DNA from 3 places in the Arthrobacter sp. efr-133-TYG-104 genome. Region 3 is predicted to be linked to each of the others. Evidence: predicted binding sites of a transcription regulator. Region 3 holds the regulator's gene; each other region holds the start of a gene.
What was found. The regulator HrcA, encoded in region 3, represses chaperone genes, less so after heat shock. The targets are predictions, from matches to a motif close to TTNGCACTCGNNNNNNNCGAGTGCNAA.
Positions count from the first base shown of each region.

Region 1: a site for HrcA is predicted at 6,121-6,147, ahead of QRN04_RS01015 (Hsp20/alpha crystallin family protein). Genes of this name have one in related genera too.
Region 2: a site for HrcA is predicted at 5,498-5,524, ahead of groES (co-chaperone GroES). Genes of this name have one in related genera too.

Region 1 is NZ_JARVTA010000001.1:216,826-224,488, reverse strand. Features, by position in the region: gene QRN04_RS01055 (putative endonuclease domain-containing protein) at 1-49, opposite strand, end outside; gene purN (phosphoribosylglycinamide formyltransferase) at 170-754, opposite strand; gene QRN04_RS01045 (hypothetical protein) at 766-1,215, shown strand; gene QRN04_RS01040 (cell division protein PerM) at 1,212-2,543, opposite strand; gene QRN04_RS01035 (flotillin family protein) at 2,967-4,397, shown strand; gene QRN04_RS01030 (NfeD C-terminal domain-containing protein) at 4,390-4,626, shown strand; gene QRN04_RS01025 (hypothetical protein) at 4,650-5,027, opposite strand; gene QRN04_RS01020 (J domain-containing protein) at 5,024-5,419, opposite strand; gene QRN04_RS01015 (Hsp20/alpha crystallin family protein) at 5,611-6,033, opposite strand; gene QRN04_RS01010 (MerR family transcriptional regulator) at 6,179-6,580, shown strand; gene QRN04_RS01005 (hypothetical protein) at 7,254-7,663, opposite strand, start outside.
Region 2 is NZ_JARVTA010000016.1:138,758-146,420, forward strand. Features, by position in the region: gene rimI (ribosomal protein S18-alanine N-acetyltransferase) at 1-495, shown strand, start outside; gene tsaD (tRNA (adenosine(37)-N6)-threonylcarbamoyltransferase complex transferase subunit TsaD) at 492-1,589, shown strand; gene QRN04_RS12870 (glutamate--cysteine ligase) at 1,628-2,779, opposite strand; gene QRN04_RS12875 (shikimate 5-dehydrogenase) at 2,905-3,717, shown strand; gene QRN04_RS12880 (THUMP-like domain-containing protein) at 3,714-4,964, opposite strand; gene QRN04_RS12885 (hypothetical protein) at 5,032-5,475, shown strand; gene groES (co-chaperone GroES) at 5,666-5,962, shown strand; gene groL (chaperonin GroEL) at 6,047-7,660, shown strand.
Region 3 is NZ_JARVTA010000002.1:67,844-75,506, forward strand. Features, by position in the region: gene lepA (translation elongation factor 4) at 1-1,812, shown strand, start outside; gene hemW (radical SAM family heme chaperone HemW) at 1,813-3,042, shown strand; gene QRN04_RS02530 (DUF4870 domain-containing protein) at 3,059-3,472, opposite strand; gene QRN04_RS02535 (DUF3097 domain-containing protein) at 3,557-4,405, opposite strand; gene hrcA (heat-inducible transcriptional repressor HrcA) at 4,571-5,578, shown strand; gene dnaJ (molecular chaperone DnaJ) at 5,633-6,763, shown strand; gene QRN04_RS02550 (16S rRNA (uracil(1498)-N(3))-methyltransferase) at 6,766-7,539, shown strand; gene QRN04_RS02555 (GerMN domain-containing protein) at 7,554-7,663, opposite strand, start outside.

The sequences.
Region 1 (7,663 bases), on a different contig from region 3:
TGAAGGGCTTCATAGCCAGGTTTGCGGGCAGCGGCCGTGCGATCTTCATGGGCCCATGCTGGCAAAATCAACGGCCGTGCGTTCTGTTATCCACAGGCCCGGGCGCGCAACGCCCAACTAGGGGACAGCTCCGGGCCCTCTGAGGGCTCAGGGCGACGTTATCTGTCCCCTAGTTGGGAGCCGGGGTGGATTGGGAGGCTGCCAGGCTAGCCAGGGTCTGGACTAAGAGGCGCCGCTCCACCACCTTGATGCGCTCGTGCAGGCTCTCCTCAGTATCAGAGGGAAGAACAGTCACTGCTTCCTGGGCGATGATCGGCCCGGTGTCCACTCCGGCGTCGGCCCAGTGAACGGTGCACCCGGTGACCTTGACGCCGTACGCCATGGCGTCGCGAACCCCGTGGGCGCCGGGGAACGACGGGAGCAGGGCCGGGTGGGTGTTGACGTATTTGCCGCCGAAAGCATCGATGAAGTCGGCGCTGACAATGCGCATGAACCCTGAGGAAACCACGACGTCGGGCTGGTAGGAGAGGACCTTGTCCCGCAGCGCTGCATCCCACTCGGCGCGGGTCTGGAAGGAGTTGAAGTTGACCACGAACGTTTCGATCCCGGCCTCTTCGGAGCGCTCTACCCCGTAGGTGTCGGGGCGATCCGCTCCCACGGCGGCGATCTCGACATCCAGTTCACCCGACTTCACGGCGTCGATGACAGCCTGGAGGTTGGAGCCGGTACCGGAGACGAGGACAACAATTCGCATTGCACTAGCTTATGGTCGGCTCGCGTAGGCTGGAAAACATGAATTCCGACGCCGGCCCCAAGCGGAGCAAACAACCGTACAGTGAGGCCGAGAAAGCCGCTTTTGGCGTGACCAAGACGTTGTTCCGCGCCTTCTTGTTGGCTGCCTTGGGATCCTTCTTCGTGTTCTCCCTGAACGTGAACTACGTGTGGCTGAGCGCTTTGCTGACGGTCATCGGTTTGGTGCTTGGCGTGGTTGTCCTGGTGCGGACTGTAAAGTTCAGGCACCCGCGGCTGGTGTTGTTCGGCACCATTTCCGGGCTCATAGTCACCGCGGTCATGTGCCTGCTGATCCTCACCACCACCCTGTTCTTCACCCAGGTCAGCACCTACCAGGCTTGTTCACGGGCCGCATTGACGGAATCCGCCAAGACGCAGTGCCTCACCCAGTTGGAAAAATCGATGCCGGCGGCCCTGCGCTAGGCGTGTTCGTCGTCGTAAACTGCGTGGTCCAGGTCCGCCTCGCGCAGCTTCTGCCGGCGTTCCAGCCACGGCCCCACCGCATAACCGATCACGACGCCGATCCCCACTTCCGTGGCCAGCCAGAGCGCCGTCCTGATCGGGTCGGGGCCGATTTCCGTGAGCCGCCCAATGCCGGCAGAACCGCGTGAAATCCACACCACAACACCACAGAGGGCACCGGCGATCGCGCCCACCAACGCCCCGAGGAACAGCGTGGACACGGCTGCCGTGAACCAACGGGCCTTGATTTTGATGGACAGCCATTCGTCAAAGTGGTTCTCGCCTGCGCGCAGGAACCACCAGCCGGCAAGGATGCCAGCGACCACCGGAAGCGCGAGCGCCATCGGTCCGGCGTCGAGCTGTCCGGAGGGAAGCGCACCGAAGATGGGGACGGCCGGGAGCGGTCCGACGGCGGTGCCAAGCGGACCCACGTGCGAACCGACGCCTAAGGAGAACCCCGCACCGGAGGACCAGGCAAGGGCGAAAAAGACCAGGTTCGGCAGGAAGCCCAGCTGCGCGATGGTCAGCACCGCACCGCCCATGGCACCGGCTTTGAGCCCTTCGTAGACGGCGATGATATCCGTCCAGTGCATCACGATGGTCACGGCCAACAACACCGCGGACAGGCAGACAGAGCCGACGGCGGCAACGAAACCTGCCTTGATGGCCGACCCCACGTAGGATCCGGCCCAGCGGGAGTGTTGGCTGGTGCGTGCGAGCCACGTGACGGCGTCGACGCCGATGAGGCGGCTCCACGAGCCCGCTTCACGTCGCGCTCCAACAACTATCCCCACCCCGAAGGGAATCAGTGGGATGGTCATGGCGAACCAGAGGTTGATCACTACTTCGGGTGTCCGGCAGACGAAGCCGGTGGCTATCCCGAACGCACCGTACACCAGGAGGGCTCCCAAGAATGCCTGCCACAGCTGGTCGGTGTAGGACGCGCGGGCCAGGCGACGGCCTGTCCGCCATGCCAGCAGGAATGGAATCAGGGTCAAGCCCAGCGGGATCAGGGACAGAACCCCAGATCCCTGTTGGGCGACGGTGCCTGGGTTGACCTGTGCCAGGTTCAAGGAAACGCCGTGGATCAGGAGCCACGCTTGGCCAGCCAGCCGGGCCAGAAAATCGACGTTGCGGTTCTGGAAACCGTCGGTTGCCCAGACGCCCAGCAGTGGAAGCACCACCACGATGGCTGAGATGAACGCTGCTTGCACCGCTTCCAAACCGCCCTGTAGCCAAAGGGGCATGGGGAGGCCACGGTTTCCGGTCTGATCAGCGCGCAGTTTCATCGTGATCTATCGTGCCACGGAGCGCAGCCCTCCCCCGGCAGGCGCCCCTGGGCTGACCGGAAATTCAGCGCTTTTTGCGGGGGTCCGCCGTAAGATGGGAGGTGTTCCCAGGGGGATGCGCAGGCGTTGAAGGCCCGGAAATTAATCGAAGCCGGGAACTAGGAGCGGCCAATGGACAGGTGTCACAACGCATAACAGAAAGTCGTACTAGCAGCTGGTGCAGCCGCCCTTCGAATTCATTCGACCGGCTGCACCAGCCTTCTTTTTGCCTTGTTGCAACAGCCTTCGGACGAACCGGCACAAATGACGCACAAACGTGCTGGACTTAGTAGCTCTCTCAGAACAAGACTGTGTACACGAGCAACCACTTGGCCTATGGGGGTCAACCAGTGTGGGCGGTTCACCTTCTGAAGGGACAGGTCGATGCAAGACCTTGCTGCATTCTTTCCACTGATCGCCATGATTCTCGGCGTCCTGTTTGTTATCGGTTTCGTGTGGGTGGCCACCAAGGCAATGTGGAAGGTAGCCGAGCCCAACGAGGCATTGATCATCTCGGGCCTGACGCACGGGACACTTGAAAACACGGATGGCATGGACTTCAAGATTGTCACCGGGAAGGGCGCACTGGTGGTTCCGGGACTTCAGACAGTGCGCACCCTCGCGCTGACGCTGAACGAGACAGAGCTCAAAGTTTCCTGTGTGACCTCCCAAGGCATCCAGGTGATCGTCGATGGCGTGGTGATCTACAAAATCGGTGATGCTCCACCGTTCATCGCCAACGCGGCGCGGCGGTTCCTCGGCCAGCAGCCCCGGATGGAAAGCCAGGTGTACAACGTCTTTGAAGGGCACCTGCGCTCGATCATCGGCAGCATGACCGTGGAGGAGATTATCCGGGAGCGGGACAAGCTTGCCTCTCTGGTCCGGAGCGCCAGCGGCGTGGAGATGGAAAAGCTCGGATTGGTGGTTGATTCCCTGCAAATCAAGGATTTGCAGGATCCCACCGGGTATATCCAAAACCTCGCCAAGCCGCACATTGCGCAGGTCAAGATGGAAGCCCGGATCGCCGAGGCCACCCGGAACCGCGAAGCTGCGGAGAAGGAGGCAGAAGCTGCGGCGCTGATCGCCGATGCCCAAAGCCTTTCGGCCATCAAGCAATCCGCGGCCCAGGCCAACGCCGAGCAGGCTCGCGCGAATGCAGCCCAGGCGGGTCCTTTGGCCGATGCCACCGCCCGCCAACAAGTGGTGGTCCAGGAAACGGAAGTGGCCAAACTCGAGGCCGACCGCGAAGAGCAGAAACTACAAACCACCATCCGCAAGCCCGCCGACGCGAAGGCCTACGCCCAGCGGACGGAAGCCGAAGCCAAAAAGGCGGCGGATATCAGTGCTGCGGAAGCACTTGCCAGGCGTACCGAGCTTGACGCCCAGGCCAATGCGCGGCGCGTTGAACTGGAAGCCCAGGCGAATGCAGGCGCGGCTGCGGCAATGGCTGGTGCCACTCGCCTGACCGGTGAAGCAGAGGCAGCGGCGACGACGGCGCGTGGCAACGCTGCCGCTTCGGCGGTGAAGGCCAAGGCACTGGCTGAAGCCGAGGGCATCAAGGCTCGTGGTGAAGCCTTGGGGACCAACCAGGATGCGGTGATCACCCAGCAGATCGCAGAAAATATGCCAGCGATCGTATCCGCCGCGGCCGAGCCTTTCTCACGCATTGGGCAGCTCACAGTGCTCAACGGCGGCGAGGGCCTGAACAGCATGGTGGGTGGAATCCTGTCGCAGGTCGGTAGCTTCCTGCCCTCGCTGGCGGCGTCGCTGCGCGGAAAGGAAGCGTCTCCGCCGTCGAAAGCTCCCAATGCATAAGGACGTTAACCGCAGCCTGACCGGAAAGATCGGCCGGGTGACCGGCGCCATCGCACCTGGCACCATAGGCGAGGTCATGCTCCCCTTCCAAGGAGGCACGAGTGCGTTCTTCGCCCACCCGTTCGACAAGACGAGTGTGTTCCCGGTGGGCGAGAAGGTGCTGGTGATCTACTACGAGCCGCCCCAGACGGTGTACGTGGATGAGTTGCCGGAGGTTTTAAGGGAGTAGGAGTTTCATCGACGGAGTGCAACTCATAGTTGTGGGCCGTAGATGAACTCCTTGGCATGGTTGACGGCCTTCTTGAAGGCATCGTTGCGCAGGGTCACGTGCTCTTGGCTTGCTCCGCCTTGGGGTTCCATGAATGTTGTGGGCCCGGGGCGGAGCATCCAGATATCCCCTGCGGGCGGAAGATAGAACACGCCAAACGATCGGTGTTCCGGGTCGTCCGCCCAGATCGGCACTACAGCCACCGCCGCACCCGTGTCCGGGTTGATCCATTGCGCCCGCGGCATGGGTTGCTCGTGGACCTCGGGATCCAGGAACGGCGCCGTCCCCCTCCCCCAGCGCTTCTCGAACCGTTCGTAAAACGCAGGAATGATGTGGCCGTCGTAGGGACGCCATGCGCTCATGAATGACTCCTTGGTGTTCGGGTGTTGTAAGACGGCGGAGCCCAACGCGGTGGGCCGAAGGATAGGGGCGGCTGGTCCGGATTGCCGGGGTCGGGAGGCGTTGTCCGGTGAACGCGAACCCTCACAGGCGTCCCTGCAGTCCGACCGGGCAGGCCAGAGCGCGCGAGATCGTAAGCCGCCCGCTTCCTCGGGTCCGACAAAACGCCGTACGCCTGCATGATGGCGTGCAATTCCTGGACGTCGGCCGCGGAAAGTGCGTCGCCGTCGTCGTCCGCTTGGCGTGTGTCCGGGTGGTGCGTGCGGAGCAGCGAGCGGTACGCGTGGGTGATCTGACGGGCGGTCGCGTCGGGGGCCACCTGCAGGATCGCGTAGTAATCGGGTTGGTTGCTCACTGTTGTTTCCGTGCGTTTGCTTCCGGTGCGGTACGGGTTTGGAGATGGCCCCCGGCGTGAGCCGAGGGCCATCCATCGGGAAGCAACGTCGGGGGCCGCGTTTTCTTTGCGCAAGATGCGCTGTGGGGTGGCACGAAGCCTGCGCCCAACTTTTCCGATGCGGTCGGTCCGATGCTCCCGGTCCTGCCGGACTAGGCGTTGATCTCCTGCCTTTGTCCGTTCGACGTGATTTCGATGCGCCGCGGCTTGGCCTTCTCTGCAACCGGGATGCGGAGGGTCAGCACGCCCGCGTCGTAGCTGGCCTTGACGCCGTCGGTATCCAGCGTGTCGCCCAGGATCAGTTGCCGGCTGAAGACGCCTTGGGGGCGTTCAGCGGCGATTAGTTCCGTGTTCTCGCCAGCTGGCGACTTGCGCTCCGCCTTGACCGTCAGGACGTTGCGTTCGACGTCGAGGTCGACGGAATCGGGGCTGACACCGGGCAGATCAAACGCGACAACGAATTCTTCGCCCTCCTGCCAAGCGTCCATGGGCATGCCCGCCGGGCGTGCTGTTGTGCCAAAAACCTGTTGGGCGAGCCGGTCGAAATCGCGGAACGGGTCAGTGCGCATCAGCATTTTGTTCTCACTCCTTTGATCGTGATGCTGATCTGTTGTTCGTACCAGTCTTCCGGATGGATCTGTATTGACTGGTATAGATTTTTTATAGCACTGGTGAGAGAGTGGTGCAAGTGGATTTTTGGAAGATTTTTGAGGGGGTTTGATGGCTGGTTCTGGCGGCTCAGGTGCAGTGGAGCACGACGGCGGGAGGGACGTTCGCGAACGGGACGCGATGGGCGTTTACGCCATTTCCGTTGCCGCGGAACTGGTCGGTACCGGGCAACAGAACATCCGGCAGTACGAACGCAAAGGTTTGCTCACTCCGGAAAGGACCGACGGCGGCACTCGCCGCTACAGCGAAACGGACCTGGCGACCTTGCGCCGAATCGGAGCGCTCCTGGACGAAGGGCTCAACCTGGCCGGGGTGAAACTCGTTCTCGAGCTGGAGGCGGAAAACCGCGGGCTGACCGAGGACAACCGGGGGTTGGCGGACGATAACCGCGAACTCCGGGCGGACAACAAGGGGCTGCGGAGGGATTTGAGGCGAGCGAGGGGTGGGGACTGAGGGTCAAGCAGGTGAGTTGCGCACATAGCGGAGAGGCCGGAATATGTTGAATCGCTGCGCAATATCTATCCGGCGCGCAGGCCCTCCATCTGATAGCCGGGAGTAGGGGCAACGCCGCGGGCGCCTCGATCGCCTGACGCAAGTCCTTCTCGGGAATCCCGTGAGGTTGTCAGAGGTGCGGCCTAAAGGGCCACCAGCGGCAGGCCTTTTTGCTCGACCTTGTGGATCATCATCTCGCTCCTCACAGGCGGCGTCGGCCTCATTTGGCTTGCCTGCAATTCCTTGAGTCCCAACCATTATTGGACGGCCTGACTAGCGTCGGGGCTTTGTCGTCTCGGGCCTGCTGACCGGTGTCGTCTGGCTCTCGGAGGGCCTGCCCTTTGTCGTGTTCACCGCGGGTTGCTCAGGCTCGCACACCCGCCGGTTCGGTGAGTGTGGCAGGGGTAGCCGTGGACGGCTCACTCACCTCTTGCGCCTGCGGAGACCCCCAGGTCTGGGCCTGGGGGTCTGCTATGTCCAGGGAGATCCCCACTAGACGTTGGCCACGGAGGACGGCGAATGTCACGCCTTATGGACCTGATCAGCTGCGCAACAGGCCCGCTGTCAGCCAGGGGCCTTGTTGGATCGCTTCCGTCAGGAGCTACTTGGCACAGATGCGCGGCAGGTCGGACCGCTACTGCCCAGGTTTCGTTACATGCGCGACGATTGTCTTGGACAATGGGACGCTTTCCCCGGCTTTCTCCAAGCTCGTAACTGTCCAGTTGGACAATAGGAACACGGAGTTACCGGTATCTGAGTTCCAGACAACATGCTTAAACCCGAGTGCTTGGAGTTCGTCACTGAGAGCCTGCGCGTTTTGGCCTGCAGCATCGGCGGGCAGGACCGCCGTGGCTACGGCAGGCGCTGCCGGGGCAGGTGCATCAGCAGGTGCCACTGTTTGGGTGACAGTTACTGTCGGCGCGGGAGCGGTGACGGTCTGAGTGGCGGTGACCGTCTGGGTGGCTGTTACGGTGGGGGCCGCCTGAGGACTTCCGCCACAACTGGCGAGTGCAATGGTCGATCCGGCAATTCCCAATGCCAAGA
Region 2 (7,663 bases), on a different contig from region 3:
CTCGCGGGGGTTTGCCTGCGTGAGATGACCGAAGCCGACATTCCCGCCGTCGAGGCCCTTGAACGCCGGCTATTTCCCGTCGATGCCTGGCCGCTGCAGATGTTTTTCGACGAACTCGCCCAGCCCGAAACCAGGCGCTACCTGGTGGCTGAGGTCGCGGGGGAGATCGTCGCCTACGCCGGCCTGATGTGCATCGAGCCCATCGCCGATGTCCAGACGATCGCCGTCGTGCCTGAATTCGAAGGCAAGGGGATCGGCTCAGCGATCCTGACCGAACTGATCCACGAAGCCCGACGCCGGCATGCGGCGGACGTTCTCCTGGAGGTGCGGGCAGACAACCCCAGGGCCCAGAAGCTCTACCTTCGCTTCGGCTTTGAACAGATCCACATTCGCCCGCGGTACTACCGCGACGGAACCGACGCGTTGATCATGCGCCTGCCGCTGGCCGGACCGCGTCCCAACGAATCCACCCCCACAGAAGGAGCCACCTGGTGAGCGCCGCACTTCCCAAGCAGCCGCTGGTCCTGGGCATCGAATCATCCTGTGACGAGACCGGCGTCGGAATTGTCCGCGGAACCACGCTGCTGACCAACACAGTGTCCTCGTCCATGGACGAGCATGTCCGCTTTGGCGGGGTCATCCCCGAGATCGCTTCACGGGCCCATCTGGATGCTTTTGTGCCGACGCTCCAAGAGTCGTTGCACGAGGCCGGGGTCACGTTGGAAGACATCGACGCCATCGCCGTGACATCGGGGCCCGGCCTCGCAGGTGCCCTCATGGTGGGTGTCTGTGCTGCCAAGGCGCTCGCGGTGGCAACCGGAAAACCGCTGTACGCGATCAACCATCTGGTGGCGCACGTTGGTGTTGGGCTGCTCGACGGAAAGTCGTCCGACGCCGGACAGTTGCCAGCGTCGTTGGGCGCGCTTCTGGTCTCCGGCGGGCACACAGAGATCCTGCGGATCCGGAACATCACAGGCGATGTGGAACTTCTCGGTTCCACCATCGACGACGCCGCCGGAGAGGCTTACGACAAAGTGGCCAGGATTCTCGGCCTGGGTTATCCCGGTGGACCGGCGATCGACAAACTCGCCCGGCTTCGCAACCCGAAATCCATCCGTTTCCCGCGCGGACTGACACAGCCCAAGTACATGGGCACAGCCGAAGCCAAGGGACCGCACCGCTATGACTGGTCCTTCAGCGGCCTGAAGACGGCCGTGGCCCGTTGCGTTGAACAGTTCGAAGCCCGCGGAGACGAAGTGCCCGTTGCCGATATTGCCGCGTCCTTCCAGGAAGCCGTGGTGGATGTCATCACGTCCAAGGCCGTCCTGGCTTGCAAAGAGCATGGCATTAGCGATGTCCTGCTCGGTGGGGGAGTCGCGGCCAACTCCCGGCTCAGGGAGCTGACGGCCCAGCGCTGTGCCTCCGCCGGCATCAAGCTCCACGTTCCGCCCCTCAACCTCTGCACGGACAACGGGGCCATGGTGGCCGCGCTCGGGGCACAGTTGGTGATGGCGGGAGTTGGTCCGAGCGGTGTGTCTTTCGCTCCGGACTCGTCCATGCCGGTGACCACGGTGTCGGTGCCGGCCTAGTTTCATGGAGCGGTGCCAGGCGGTTTCAGGAGGCGGTGCTACGCGTCCGGCCCTTTGCGCATCTGCTGAACCAGATCCATGACAACTTCGCGCAGGTCGCCGTGATGCTCTGCCGCTACCCGGCGTTGGCGCTGGTAGCTGGCGCCGCGTTCGATGATCTTAAGGACGTCCGCCAGCTCATCCGTGCAGCCAAGCTTCGCTGCCACCGGCTCCAACCTCGCAACAGTTTCTGCCAGGTGCTCGGTGACCAACTGCTCGTTGCCTTGGGCGTCGAGGATGATGATGGCTTCCAACCCATAGCGGGCAGCGCGCCACTTGTTTTCCTGCACATGCCACGGCGGCATAGTGGGAATGGAACCGCCTGCGTCCAGGATGGTGGAGAACTCATCCACCAGGCATTGGGTGAGCGCAGCAATTGCGCCCACTTCCTCGAGGCTGGCCAAACCGTCGCAGATACGCATTTCGATGGTGCCCAAGTTCGAAACCGGACGGATATCCCAGCGGATCTCGGAGGTGGAGTCGATCACCCCGGTGGTGAACATGTCCTGGACATAGGACTCGTACGCTTCCCAAGTCTCGAACTGGAAGGGAAGGCCTGCAGTGGGAAGCTGCTGGAACATCAAGGCACGCTGTGATGCATAGCCGGTTTCCTCGCCTGCCCAGAACGGACTGGAGGCGGAGAGGGCCTGGAAGTGCGGGAAGTAGTTCACCAGGCCGTCCAGGATCGGCAGGACTTTATCGCGGCGGTCGATGCCCACGTGGACGTGCACACCATAGATCACCATTTGGCGTCCCCACCATTGGGTGCGCTCGATCAACTTGGCGTAGCGCTCTTTGTCGGTGACGGGTTGCAGCAGGGGCGGGCTGAAGGGGTGGCTTCCAGCGCAAAATACTTCAACGTCCATGGGGTCCGTGACTTCGCGGACGGCTGCCAGGGACCGGCTCAGGTCTTCCTTGGCTTCTTGGACGGTTTCGCAGATCCCGGTCACCAGTTCGACGGTATTGAGAAGGAGTTCACGCTTGATGTGCGGGTGCTCGTCGTCTTCGTTGAGGTCGGGGTGGTTTGCAGCGACGCCTTTGAGGACCTCATTTGCTACGGAGACCAGTTCTCCCGTACGTGCATTGACGAGCGCCAGCTCCCATTCCACACCCAGTGTCGATTGCCTGGATGGCGCAAAATCAATCTGCACGTAGTCCCCTCGTTGGTCTTGTCTGAGCCGGACACGGCCCCGCTGCAGGGCCGCCAGCGGTCGGCTCAAGTCTAATGCAGGGCGAACTACGTTTCTTGCCGGTGGCCGAGGTGTTAAATGGGTGGATGCCCATCCTGAACAAAGACATGTCCCTGTGCATTTCGCTCGCGGCCCGGCCCAGCAACATCGGCACCCGGTTCCATAACTACTTGTATGATCTGCTCGGCTTGAACTTTGTCTATAAGGCGTTCGCCCCAACGGACATCGCGCTTGCCGTTGCCGGTATCCGCGGCCTTCCGATCCGGGGAGCGGCGGTGTCCATGCCGTACAAGGAAGACGTCATCGCCCTTGTCGATGTCATGGACCCATCGGCCAAGGCCATCGATTCGGTCAACACCATTGTGAACGACGACGGCATCCTGACCGCCTACAACACTGACTACATCGCCATCGCGCGGCTGCTGAAAGACCACGAAGTCCCCAACAGCCATACCGTCCTGCTCCGTGGTGCCGGTGGCATGGCCAAAGCTGTTGCAGCTGCCCTGCGGGATGCCGGCTTCACTGCGGTCACCATTGTGGCCCGCAACGAAACCAGCGGCCGTGCGCTGGCGGGTCTCTACGGTTTTGAATGGCAGGCCGAGGTCAACGGGTCCACTGCCGACCTCATCATCAACGTCACGCCACTGGGCATGGCCGGCTCAGATGAAGCGGTCCAGTCCTTTGATGACGCAGCTATCGCGGCCGCGGAGGTGGTGTTCGACGTCGTCGCACTGCCTTCGGAGACTCCGCTCATCGCAGCGGCGCGCCGAGCCGGAAAGCCCGTTATCACCGGCGCCGAGGTCATTGCCATCCAAGCCGAGGAACAATTTGTCCTTTACACCGGTGTGCGTCCCACGCCGGGGCAGGTGCGGGAAGCCTCGGAATTCTCGCGCCGCTAGGCTTCCACGCTGCCCGTGGCAAAGGACGCAGCCTCCACCACGATTGCCACCCTCTCTTCGCCGATCCGGGTGAGGACCAAGGTGGCGGTCTTGGCCGTGAGTGACTTGTCCGGTTTCCCGGGGAGCAGCTGTTTCCGCAGCTCTTCCGGGGTCACGGATGTGCCGCGCTTCTTGATGTCCAGCACAGTGATGCCGTTGGTTTTGACCCATGACTTGAGGGCTTTGACGTTGTAGGGCATCACGTCAAGCACCCTGTAAGCATGGGCAAACGGAGTGTCGTGAAGTCCGGGTGCGCAAATATAGGCGATGTGCTCGTCCACCAGGTGGCCGCCCAGCTTTTCCGCGACGTCGGCCACCAAGCCCGCGCGGATCACGGCGCCGTCCGGTTCGTATAGGTAGCCCTCAACCGGCCCGACGGCGGCAACAGGACCGCCGTCGAAATCCTCGCCGCTGGTTATTTCCGCGGCGCCCTGCGAACTGAGGACAAGTGCCGCGCGCCGGACGCCCGGCCGGGCCACCGCGTTGAACCACAACGCAGCCTCTGTGACATCCCCGCCCACCGAAACCCATTGGGCTTCGCAGCCGTCCGGAACGGAGTCGTGGGGTATGCCGGGCCCCATCTTCACACCGACGGCCCGGCCTGTGGATGCTACTGCCTCCACGAAGGACAACGGGGGAGAGAACGCCTCAGGATCCCAGATCCTCTTGGTGCCGGACGTGGACGTGGTGCGTCGTGCCGGGTCCATCCACACGCCGTCGATCCCGTCGAGGTCCACCGACGTCGCATCTGAATGCACCACCGTGGCGTGGGGGAACGGGATGAGGTTGATGGTGGCGCAGGCCGCAGTGGTTTCGTCAATCTCCACGGCGGTGACAGCGATGTCCAACGATGCCATCGCCATGGAATCGGCACCGAGGCCGCAACCGAGGTCCGCTACGTGGGCTATTCCCGATGCGGCAAAACGTTCAGCGTGGCGGGCAGCAACCGTCAGCCGCGTGGCCTGCTCCAAGCCTGCCTGCGTGAAGAGCATTTGACGCGCGAATTCGCCGAACTTGGCCTCCGCCCGGGTCCGGAGGCGTGACTGTGTCAGCACTGCTGCCACCAGTTCGGGCGCGTGTCCCGCTTTCCGGAGGTCGGCGTTGACGGTGAAAGCCTCGGCCTCCCGGTAGGGGCCCAGGGAGGCAAGGAGTTCCCAGCCCTCAGTGGTCAGCAAGGGGGCAATCTGTTCCTGCGGTGCGTGGGACATGGCATCAAGCCTAATGGGCTACGTCGCAGCATCGTGACTTGGTATCAGGCCAGCTAGGGTTGTTTTCATGGAAGACAACGCAGCCCCGCAGCCCTCCGACGCCAACAACTCCGGCAGCCACAACCCGGACACGGAGCGTCCGGTAGCGCCATTGGCTCCAGGTCATCCGGACCGTCACCCGCTCGTGGCATCGGCCCGTCCTGTTTTGATCGCAGGAGCTGTGATTGCCGTGGTTTGCATCGCCTTTCTGGTCATCCTCTTCGTCCTCGATTCCTTCAACGCAGCCGCCTACTCAGTCAGCGGCAAGAGCGTCAGCGATGCTACCGATGAAGCGCGGCAGATCCGTGACCTCTACAGCGGCGCCCGCATAGGCGGGATCATCGCGCTGGTGGTTTCCGCCGTCGTAGCCTTGGCGTCCGCGCTGGTGTTGTACCTCAACCGGGACGTCGTCCAGCCTGACGGAAACGACGACGGCGAGAGCTACCACCTCGACGACCTGACGGGCAGGTAGGAGTTCACCTATGGACGAAATGCTGGCACTCGCCTTGACCGAGTGCTAACCACTTACATAGAGTCTAGTTAGCACTCTCCCCCGGAGGGTGCTAACTACGCCAAGCGTCCACCGGCACCGCGACGACGGATGTACGCATCGGCACCCTAGTTCTTAGTCCATGAATCAGCTCATGAAAAGGAGAGTCCGAGTGTCGGTCTCGATTAAGCCTCTTGAGGATCGTATTGTTGTTCGCCCGCTCGAAGCAGAGCAGACCACCGCTTCCGGACTGGTCATTCCGGACTCCGCACAGGAGAAGCCGCAGGAAGGCGAAGTTGTTGCAGTCGGCCCCGGCCGCTTCGATGACAACGGCAACCGCGTTCCGGTCGACGTAACTGTCGGCGACGTCGTTATCTACTCCAAGTACGGTGGAACCGAAGTCAAGACCGGCGGCAACGAGTACCTCGTTCTGTCCGCCCGCGACGTTCTGGCGATCGTCGTAAAGTAACTTCCTGGAGCCCCGCACCGCAGCCGCGTTGGATCTATTCCGACCAACGGCGGTGCGGGTTTTCCGTCTTGAAAGGACATAACCATGGCAAAGCAGCTTGCTTTTAACGATGCTGCCCGCCGGTCTCTTGAGGCCGGTATCGACAAGCTCGCCAACACTGTCAAGGTGACGCTTGGTCCGCGCGGCCGCAACGTCGTGCTGGACAAGAAGTGGGGCGCTCCCACGATCACCAACGATGGCGTGACCATCGCCCGTGAAGTCGAACTTGACGACCCCTACGAGAACCTTGGCGCACAGTTGGCCAAGGAAGTAGCAACCAAGACCAACGATGTCGCCGGTGACGGCACCACCACAGCCACCGTCCTGGCCCAGGCCCTGGTCAAGGAAGGCCTGCGCAACGTAGCTGCAGGCGCGGCTCCGGGTGAGATCAAGCGCGGCATCGAAGTTTCCGTCGAAGCCATCGCAGCACGTCTCTTGGAGAACGCCAGCGAAGTTGAAGGCACCCAGGTAGCCAACGTTGCTGCTATTTCCGCGCAGAGCGACGAGGTCGGCGAACTGCTGGCAGAAGCGTTCGGCAAGGTGGGCAAGGATGGCGTCATCACCATCGAAGAGTCCTCCACCACGCAGACGGAATTGGTCCTCACTGAGGGCATGCAGTTCGACAAGGGCTACTTGTCCCCGTACTTCGTCACCGACGCGGAACGGCAGGAAGCTGTCCTCGAAGACGCCTTGATCCTGATCAACCAGGGCAAGATTTCCTCGCTGCAGGAATTCCTGCCCCTGCTGGAAAAGGCACTGCAGGCCTCCAAGCCGCTCTTCATCATTGCCGAAGACATCGAGGGTGAGGCCCTGTCCACCCTGATCGTGAACCGCATCCGCGGCACGCTCAACGTTGTCGCCGTCAAGGCTCCCGGCTTTGGCGATCGCCGCAAGGCCATGCTGCAGGACATCGCCACGCTCACAGGGGCACAGGTTGTCTCCCCGGACCTTGGCCTGAGCCTGGACACCGTGGGCCTGGAGGTCCTCGGTACCGCACGACGCATCACGGTTACCAAGGACAACACGACGATCGTCGATGGTGCCGGCACCGCTGAGGACGTAGCCGATCGTGTTGCGCAGCTTCGCGCCGAGCTCACCCGTACGGACTCCGACTGGGACAGGGAGAAGCTGCAGGAACGCTTGGCCAAGCTCGCTGGCGGCATCGGCGTCATCAAGGTTGGCGCAGCCACCGAGGTTGAGCTGAAGGAAAAGAAGCACCGCATCGAGGACGCTGTTTCCTCCACGCGTGCCGCCCTTGAAGAAGGCATCGTTTCCGGTGGCGGTTCCGCACTTATCCACGCCCTCAAGGCGCTGGACGAGTCCGAAGCCGTTGCGGCGCTTGAGGGGGATGCTGCAGCTGCTGTGGGCATTGTCCGCCGGGCCCTCATCCAGCCCCTGCGTTGGATCGCCCAGAACGCCGGCTTTGATGGCTTCGTGGTTGTTTCCAAGGTCTCCGAACTTGAAGCCAACCACGGATTCAATGCCAAGACCGGCGAGTACGAGGACCTGATCGCCGCTGGCGTGATCGACCCCGTCAAGGTCACCCGTTCGGCCCTTCGCAACGCCGCTTCCATCGCAGCCTTGGTTCTCACCACTGAGACCTTGGTTGTCGAGAAGCCCGCTGAAGAAGAAGACGCACACGCAGGGCACCAGCACTAAACT
Region 3 (7,663 bases):
GATCCGGCCATCATCCGGAACTTCTGCATCATTGCCCACATCGACCACGGTAAGTCCACCTTGGCCGACCGCATGCTGCAGTACACCGGCGTCGTCCAACAACGCGACATGAAGGCCCAGTATCTGGACCGTATGGATATCGAGCGTGAGCGCGGCATCACCATCAAGTCCCAGGCTGTACGCATGCCTTGGGAACTTGATGGCACCAGCTACGCCCTGAACATGATCGATACCCCCGGCCACGTGGATTTTACCTACGAGGTCTCCCGCTCCCTGGCGGCGTGTGAAGGCGCCGTGCTGCTGGTTGATGCGGCGCAGGGCATTGAGGCCCAGACGCTGGCCAACCTGTACCTGGCGATGGAAAACAACCTCACCATCATCCCGGTGCTGAACAAGATCGACCTCCCGGCCGCCCAGCCCGAAAAGTACGCGGCGGAGCTGGCCAACCTTATTGGCGGGGATCCTGAGGATGTTCTCAAGGTTTCAGGCAAGACAGGCGTAGGTGTGGAGGCGCTGCTGGATAAAATTGTCCGTGACCTTCCGGGCCCCGTAGGCGATCCTGACGCTCCGGCCCGTGCCATGATCTTTGATTCGGTTTACGACACATACCGCGGCGTCATCACCTACGTTCGTGTGGTGGACGGCATGCTGCATCCCCGTGAACGCATCCAGATGATGTCCACAAGGGCTACTCACGAGCTCCTGGAAATCGGTGTCAGCTCCCCTGAGCCCACACCTTCCAAAGGCCTCGGCGTGGGGGAGGTCGGATACCTGATCACCGGCGTTAAGGACGTCCGCCAGTCCAAGGTGGGCGATACCGTCACCAACCTCGCTAAGCCCGCGTCGGAGTCCCTGAGCGGTTACGCAGACGCCAAGCCGATGGTCTTTTCCGGTCTTTACCCCTTGGACGGCACGGACTACCCGGTACTGCGTGACGCGCTGGAAAAACTGATGCTTAATGACGCCGCCCTTGTCTACGAGCCTGAGACGTCCGCTGCGCTGGGTTTCGGATTCCGCGTTGGATTCCTGGGCCTGCTGCACCTCGAGATCACTCGTGATCGACTGGAACGTGAGTACAACCTTGATCTCATCTCCACCGCTCCCAACGTGGAGTATGAGGTAACGCTCGAGGACAAGAAGGTCATCCACGTCACCAACCCCAGCGAGTACCCCACGGGTAAGATCTCCGAGGTCCGTGAGCCCATGGTGTCCGCGACCATCCTTGCGCCCAACGAGTTCGTCGGTTCCATCATGGAGTTGTGCCAGAGCCGCCGTGGCCAAATGAAGGGCATGGACTACCTGTCCGAGGACCGCGTGGAGCTCCGATACTGGATCCCGCTGGCGGAAATCGTGTTCGACTTCTTTGATCTCCTGAAGTCAAAGACGCGTGGTTACGCGTCCCTGGACTGGAAGGCCGACGGCGAACAGGTAGCTGACCTCGTGAAGGTGGACATCCTCCTGCAGGGTGAACAGGTGGATGCGTTTAGCGCTATCACCCACCGGGACAAGGCCTACGCCTACGGTGTGATGATGACGGGCAAGCTCCGCGAGCTCATACCGCGTCAGCAATTCGAGGTGCCCATCCAGGCCGCCATCGGATCGCGCATCATCGCCCGTGAAAGCATCAGGGCCATCCGCAAAGACGTTCTTGCCAAGTGCTACGGCGGCGACATCACCCGAAAGCGCAAACTGCTGGAAAAGCAGAAGGAAGGCAAGAAGCGCATGAAGATGGTGGGCCGCGTGGAAGTACCGCAGGAGGCCTTCATCGCAGCACTCACCACGGACGAATCCAAGGACAAGGCCAAGAAGTAGATGCCCAGCGTCCTCCCTTTGGGCGACCCGGCACCTGCGGACGGCATTTTGCCCCCGCAGGTGCTGTCCGGCGTCGAGCATCGCAAGTTCGGGCTCTACGTGCACATCCCGTTTTGCGCAGTCCGCTGTGGTTATTGCGACTTCAATACCTACACGGCTACCGAGCTCGGTGGTGGCGCTTCCCAGGACGCGTATGCTGAGACCGCCATCTCCGAGTTGCAGTTCGCCGGCACCGCACTGGACGCTTCGGGCCTTCCCCGCCGTCCCCTGAGCACGGTGTTCTTCGGCGGCGGAACTCCCACGCTGCTTCCGGCCGAAGACCTCGCCCGCATCCTCGGTGCCGCCGTCGAAAAGTGGGGCTTGGAGCCGGATGCTGAGGTGACCACCGAGGCCAACCCCGATTCCGTGACGCAGGAATCGTTGAAGGTACTGGCTGACGCCGGTTTCACGCGCGTCTCCTTTGGCATGCAATCAGCCGTTCCCCACGTCCTGAAAGTTCTGGACCGTACACACACTCCCAGCCGCGTTCCGCTCGTGGTGCAGTGGGCGCGCGAGGCCGGTTTGTCCGTCAGCCTGGACCTCATCTACGGTACGCCGGGGGAGTCCATGGCCGATTGGCAACTGTCGCTGGAAACGGCACTTTCCTACGCGCCGGACCACATCAGCGCCTATGCGCTGATCGTGGAGGACGGCACCAAGCTCGCCGCCCAGATCCGCCGCGGCGAGGTGCCCGGAATTGACGACGACGATCACGCCGCCAAATACGAACTCGCCGATAAATTGATCTCCGAGTCCGGGTTGAGCTGGTACGAAGTCAGCAACTGGTCCCGAACACCGGAGCAGGCATGCCGGCATAACCTCGCCTACTGGCGCGGAGACGATTGGTGGGGCATTGGCCCCGGGGCCCACTCCCACATGGGCGGCGTTCGCTGGTGGAACGTCAAGCACCCCACGGCATACGCCTCACGGCTGGCTTCGGGAAGTTCGCCTGCCGCCGGGCGTGAGACATTGGACTCCGCTACCCGCGAGGTGGAGCGAATCATGCTCGAGGCGCGGTTGGGGACCGGATTGCTCGTTAACGCCCTGGATGCCGTGGGACGCCATGCGATGGCGGGCCTAATCGCGGACGGACTAGTGGACCCGGTGGCCGCTTTCAAGGGCCGCTTGGTGCTCACCTTGAAGGGCAGGCTGTTGGCCGACGCCGTGGTGCGCCGGATTCTTCCCGACTAGCTGCCTCGCTGCGGAACTACTTGATCCAGCGCAGGTTCAGCTTGTATCGATGCGGTTGACCGTGGTTTACCCGGATCCCGGCCGATACGGAGAAGCACGTCAGCGCAACCCAAATGGCGGTGGCGATGATGGCAAAAACGTTGCCCACCACAGGCAAGAGGACCAGGATGTTTGCCAGTACAGCGGCGATCGTGGGAGGTAGCGTGAAGTTCAGCGCCTCCCTCGATTCCTGGGCGGTGAACGGCCCGCGATCGCGGAAAATCAGGTAGATCAGCAGGGATGGCAAGCACCCGAGGATCCCTCCGAAGTGCGCCAAAGTGGCCCACTGCCGGTCCTCGCCGGCAGTCAGCGGAAGTGCGTTGGCAGGCGCGCCATGGTACTGGGGCTGGCCTGCGGCTCTGCCTGGTTCGTCAGGAGCGTTCTCTGCCACGGTGTCTTCCCTTTGCTTTACGATGCTGCGGTGTTGCTGTCCCAGAATACTTGGTCCTGTGCCCGTCCCAAGACCAACGCCGTGTCACTGCGCTGTCAGGAAGTCGATCACTTCTTCCACCCTGCCCAATAACGACGCTTCCAGATCAGCGTAGCTGCGGACTGCGCCCAAAAGCCGTTGCCATCCCAAGCCGACGTCCTCGGCAGTTTCGTGGGGCCAACCGAAGGCACGCAGGATCCCGGTCTTCCAATCCAGCCCCCGAGGGACCGCGGGCCACTGCTCAATGCCCAGCACCTTCGGCCTGATGGCCTGCCAGACGTCCACGTAGGGGTGGCCCACGATCAACACGTTGCCTGCGGCGCCCGGCACCGTCATCGCTTCCGCGGCAATGCGCGACTCTTTGGAACCGGACACAAGGTGGTCCACCAGAATGCCAAGTCGGCGTGTGGGACCGGGAGAGAAAGCGGCAATGGCTGATTTGAGGTCGTCCACCCCGTGCAAGGGTTCAACCACAATGCCCTCGACGCGGAGATCGTCTCCCCAGACTTTCTCTACCAGTTCGGCGTCGTGCTTGCCCTCAACCCAGATCCGGCTGGACATCGCTACCCGGGCGCGCTGGCCTTGGACCTTGACCGAGCCGGAGGCGGTGCGGCCGGTGGATGCGCCTGAAGCAGGACGGGGGACAGGGGGCAGGAGCCGGATCGCTTGGCCCTCCAGGAGGAAGCCAAATCCAAGCTGGAACGACTTCGTCTTTCCACGCCGGTCCTCCAACGACACGATGTGCATGCCGCCGGACTTCTCCACCCGTGTCACTTCGCCGACCCATCCGGACTGCACGTCTTCAAGGACCATGCCACGCTGGACGGGTACCTCGGGAAGTTGGCGTTTGGCGGGGGCCGCCAGGTCCTGGGGGCCCCAATGGTCGAAAGCCAAGGTCTTCTTACCTCTTCGCGCTCGAATCAGACCGGTTTGCTGCCGGCCCCGCGCGCTTGAATCTCCGCGGGCGGTTTCAATGCTAGCAACGCGTTGGCTCATACTAGACTTGTTAGCACTTGGGCATGTTGAGTGCTAACCCATGAGATGTCAGGAGGTGGAGCAATGAGTGAGCCGCGCAAATTGGAAGTGCTGCGCGCAATCGTTGAGGATTACGTTCATTCAAGGGAGCCTGTAGGATCCAAGGCCCTGGTTGAACGCCACCACCTCGGCGTTTCAAGTGCCACCATCCGCAACGACATGGCTGTCCTCGAAGAGGAGGGCCTCATTGCTGCACCACACACCAGCGCGGGGCGTATCCCTACGGACAAGGGCTACAGGCTGTTCGTGGACCGCATCTCGCAGGTTAAGCCGCTTTCTGCGGCTGAGCGCCGTGCCATCCATTCGCTGCTTGAGGGCCCCGACGACGTCGATGACATCCTCGAACGTACCGTGCGGCTCCTGTCCCAGCTCACCAACCAAGTCGCCGTCGTGCAGTACCCGCACTCAAGGAGAGCGGTGGTACGCCACGTCGAATTCGTGCTGCTGGCGCCCCAGCAGGTGCTAGTGGTCCTGATTGCCGATACCGGAAGCGTCGGGCAGAAGGTCATCGATGTAGGGTTCGACGTCGGCAATGAGGCGCTGATGATGTTGCGGTCCAGATTCCTCGGCAGTATCTCAGGCACCCAGGTGGATCTCTTGCCCCAAGTCCTTCCTTCCGTCGTGGCGCTTTGCCCCCCTGAACTCCGTGGGGTGGCGCAAACCCTGGCACATGGCCTCCAGGTGCTCAGTGGCAATAGCCGTGAAGAGCGCATCCTGATGGCCGGCACCGCAAACCTGGCGCGTTCCAACGTGGACTTCCCTTTGAGCATTGGTCCGGTGCTGGAGGCCCTTGAGGAACAAGTTGTCATGCTCCGGTTGTTATCGGATATGGGTGATGACCCCCGGGGAGTAACTGTCAGTATCGGGAGGGAAAATCCCTATGACGGTTTGGCCGAGGCGTCCGTGGTGGCAACTGGCTATGGATCCGGTGCCAAGGTGGGCATTTTGGGACCGACCCGGATGGATTACCCAACAACCATGGCCGCCGTGCGAGCGGTGGCCCGCTACCTTTCCCGCATTCTCGGCGACTAAGACGCCGTCCATCATCGGAATACCTGCAGTAACAACAAGGAAGAGACACAGACTTTGAGCAGCCACTATGACGTTTTGGGAGTCTCGCCGGAAGCCACCGGGGAAGAGATCAAAAAGGCGTACCGCAAGTTGGCGCGGAAGCTCCACCCGGACGTAAATCCCGGGGAGGATGTCGCTGAGCAGTTCAAGGCCGTGACGCATGCTTATGAAGTTCTGTCGGACCCGCAGAAGCGCCGTGTCTACGATGCAACCGGTAACGAGAACGGCACTGACAATGGCTCCGGCGCATATTCCGGCCAAGGGTTTGCCTTCCAAGACATCTTCGACACCTTCTTCGGGGGAGGCGGCGGACACGGTCACGGTGGTCCTGCTTCGCGTGTCCGGCGCGGCCAAGATGCCCTCATCAGTGTGCGTATCGATCTCAAGGATGCCGTCTTCGGCGTCAACAAGAAGCTTGAGGTGGACACAGCCGTGGTTTGTCCCACCTGTGACGGCAGCTGCTGCCGTCCGGGAACCCAGCCGGAGCGCTGTGACATCTGTGGTGGCAGCGGCCAGGTCCAGCGGGCCGTCAGGTCAATCCTGGGCCAGGTCCTGACCACCGCGCCCTGTGGGTCATGCGAGGGATTCGGTACGGTCATCAAGGATCCTTGCAACGAATGCAGTGGGCAAGGCCGGATTCGCAGCCGCCGCTCCCTGACCATCAAAGTTCCGGCAGGCGTTGCCACGGGTACCCGGATTCAGCTGTCCGGACAGGGCGAAGCCGGCCCCGCCGGCGGCCCTGCTGGTGACCTCTACGTGGAAATCCGCGTCAACAACGACTCGGTCTTCGTGCGGGAAGGCGATGACCTCCACGCGACGCTCAGCGTCCCGATGACAGCAGCCGCCCTGGGGACTGAGGTGCAGTTGGAAACCTTCGACGGCGAGCAGGACATCGATGTCAAGGCGGGCACGCAGTCCGGGGAGATCATCACCCTCCGGGGCCTCGGTGTAACCCATCTCCGTGGCTACGGCCGTGGCGACCTCAAGGTGCACCTCCATGTGGAGACACCCACCAAACTCGACCCCGCCCAGGAGGACCTGCTCCAGCAGCTGGCCAAGCTTCGTGGTGAGCAATTCACCGAAGGCAAGCTGGTGGCCAGCGGCGGCATGTTCGCTAAGCTTCGGGACAAACTCGGTAACCTTTAGCGGTGAGTAATCCCGTTTTCTTCGCAGAGGCCGGCAGCCTTGACACCGTCACACCGGGCGCGAGGTTCGTCCTTGAGGGGCCAGAAGCCCGGCACGCCGTCACCGTCAAGCGAATCGGTATCGGTGAGTCTGTTGATATATCCGACGGCGCGGGGTTCCGGTTGACGGGAACGGTGGCCGAAGCGGGAGCCGGGACACTGACGGTCACAGCGTCGGGTGTGGAATTCGAGGATCGGCCGGCCGTTCGGCTGGTGTTGGTTCAGGCTTTGGCCAAGGGCGACCGTGACGAGCTTGCCATCGAGACGGCAACGGAACTTGGGATCGACGCCGTCGTGCCCTGGCAAGCGGAACGCTCCATCGTGAGGTGGAAGGGTGATCGCGCGAGGAAGGCCCATGCGAAGTGGCAGTCCGTGGTCACGGCCGCAGCAAAGCAGGCACGCAGGGCGTGGATCCCCGAGGTGCGCCCCATTGTGGAATCTGGCGGGTTGGCCCCGCTGGTTGCAGCAGCCGATTTGGCCATCATCCTGCATGAAGACGCCAAGAATTCGTTGCGGGGAGTTCTTGAGGCTGCTGCGGGACTTGAGTTGACGGCATCGGCGCCTGCACGCGAGGTTCTGCTGATCGTCGGCCCCGAGGGCGGAATTTCCCCTCGCGAGGTCACGCGCCTCAGTGACGCCGGGGCAGTGACCGCGCTCTTGGGTCATCACGTGTTGCGGTCCTCAACGGCCGGTCCGGCCGCCGTCGTCCTGGCAAGCGATATTCTCGGGCGATGGTAGTTGGGTGACAAGCTCTATCCGACAGTGAAAAGCTTGGTGTCCGTGCTCGTTTCGATCGTCGCGCCGGAGCCGTCCACCCGAGACACGCGGACCTCGTACTTGCCTCTCTTCAGGGTGGCGCTGA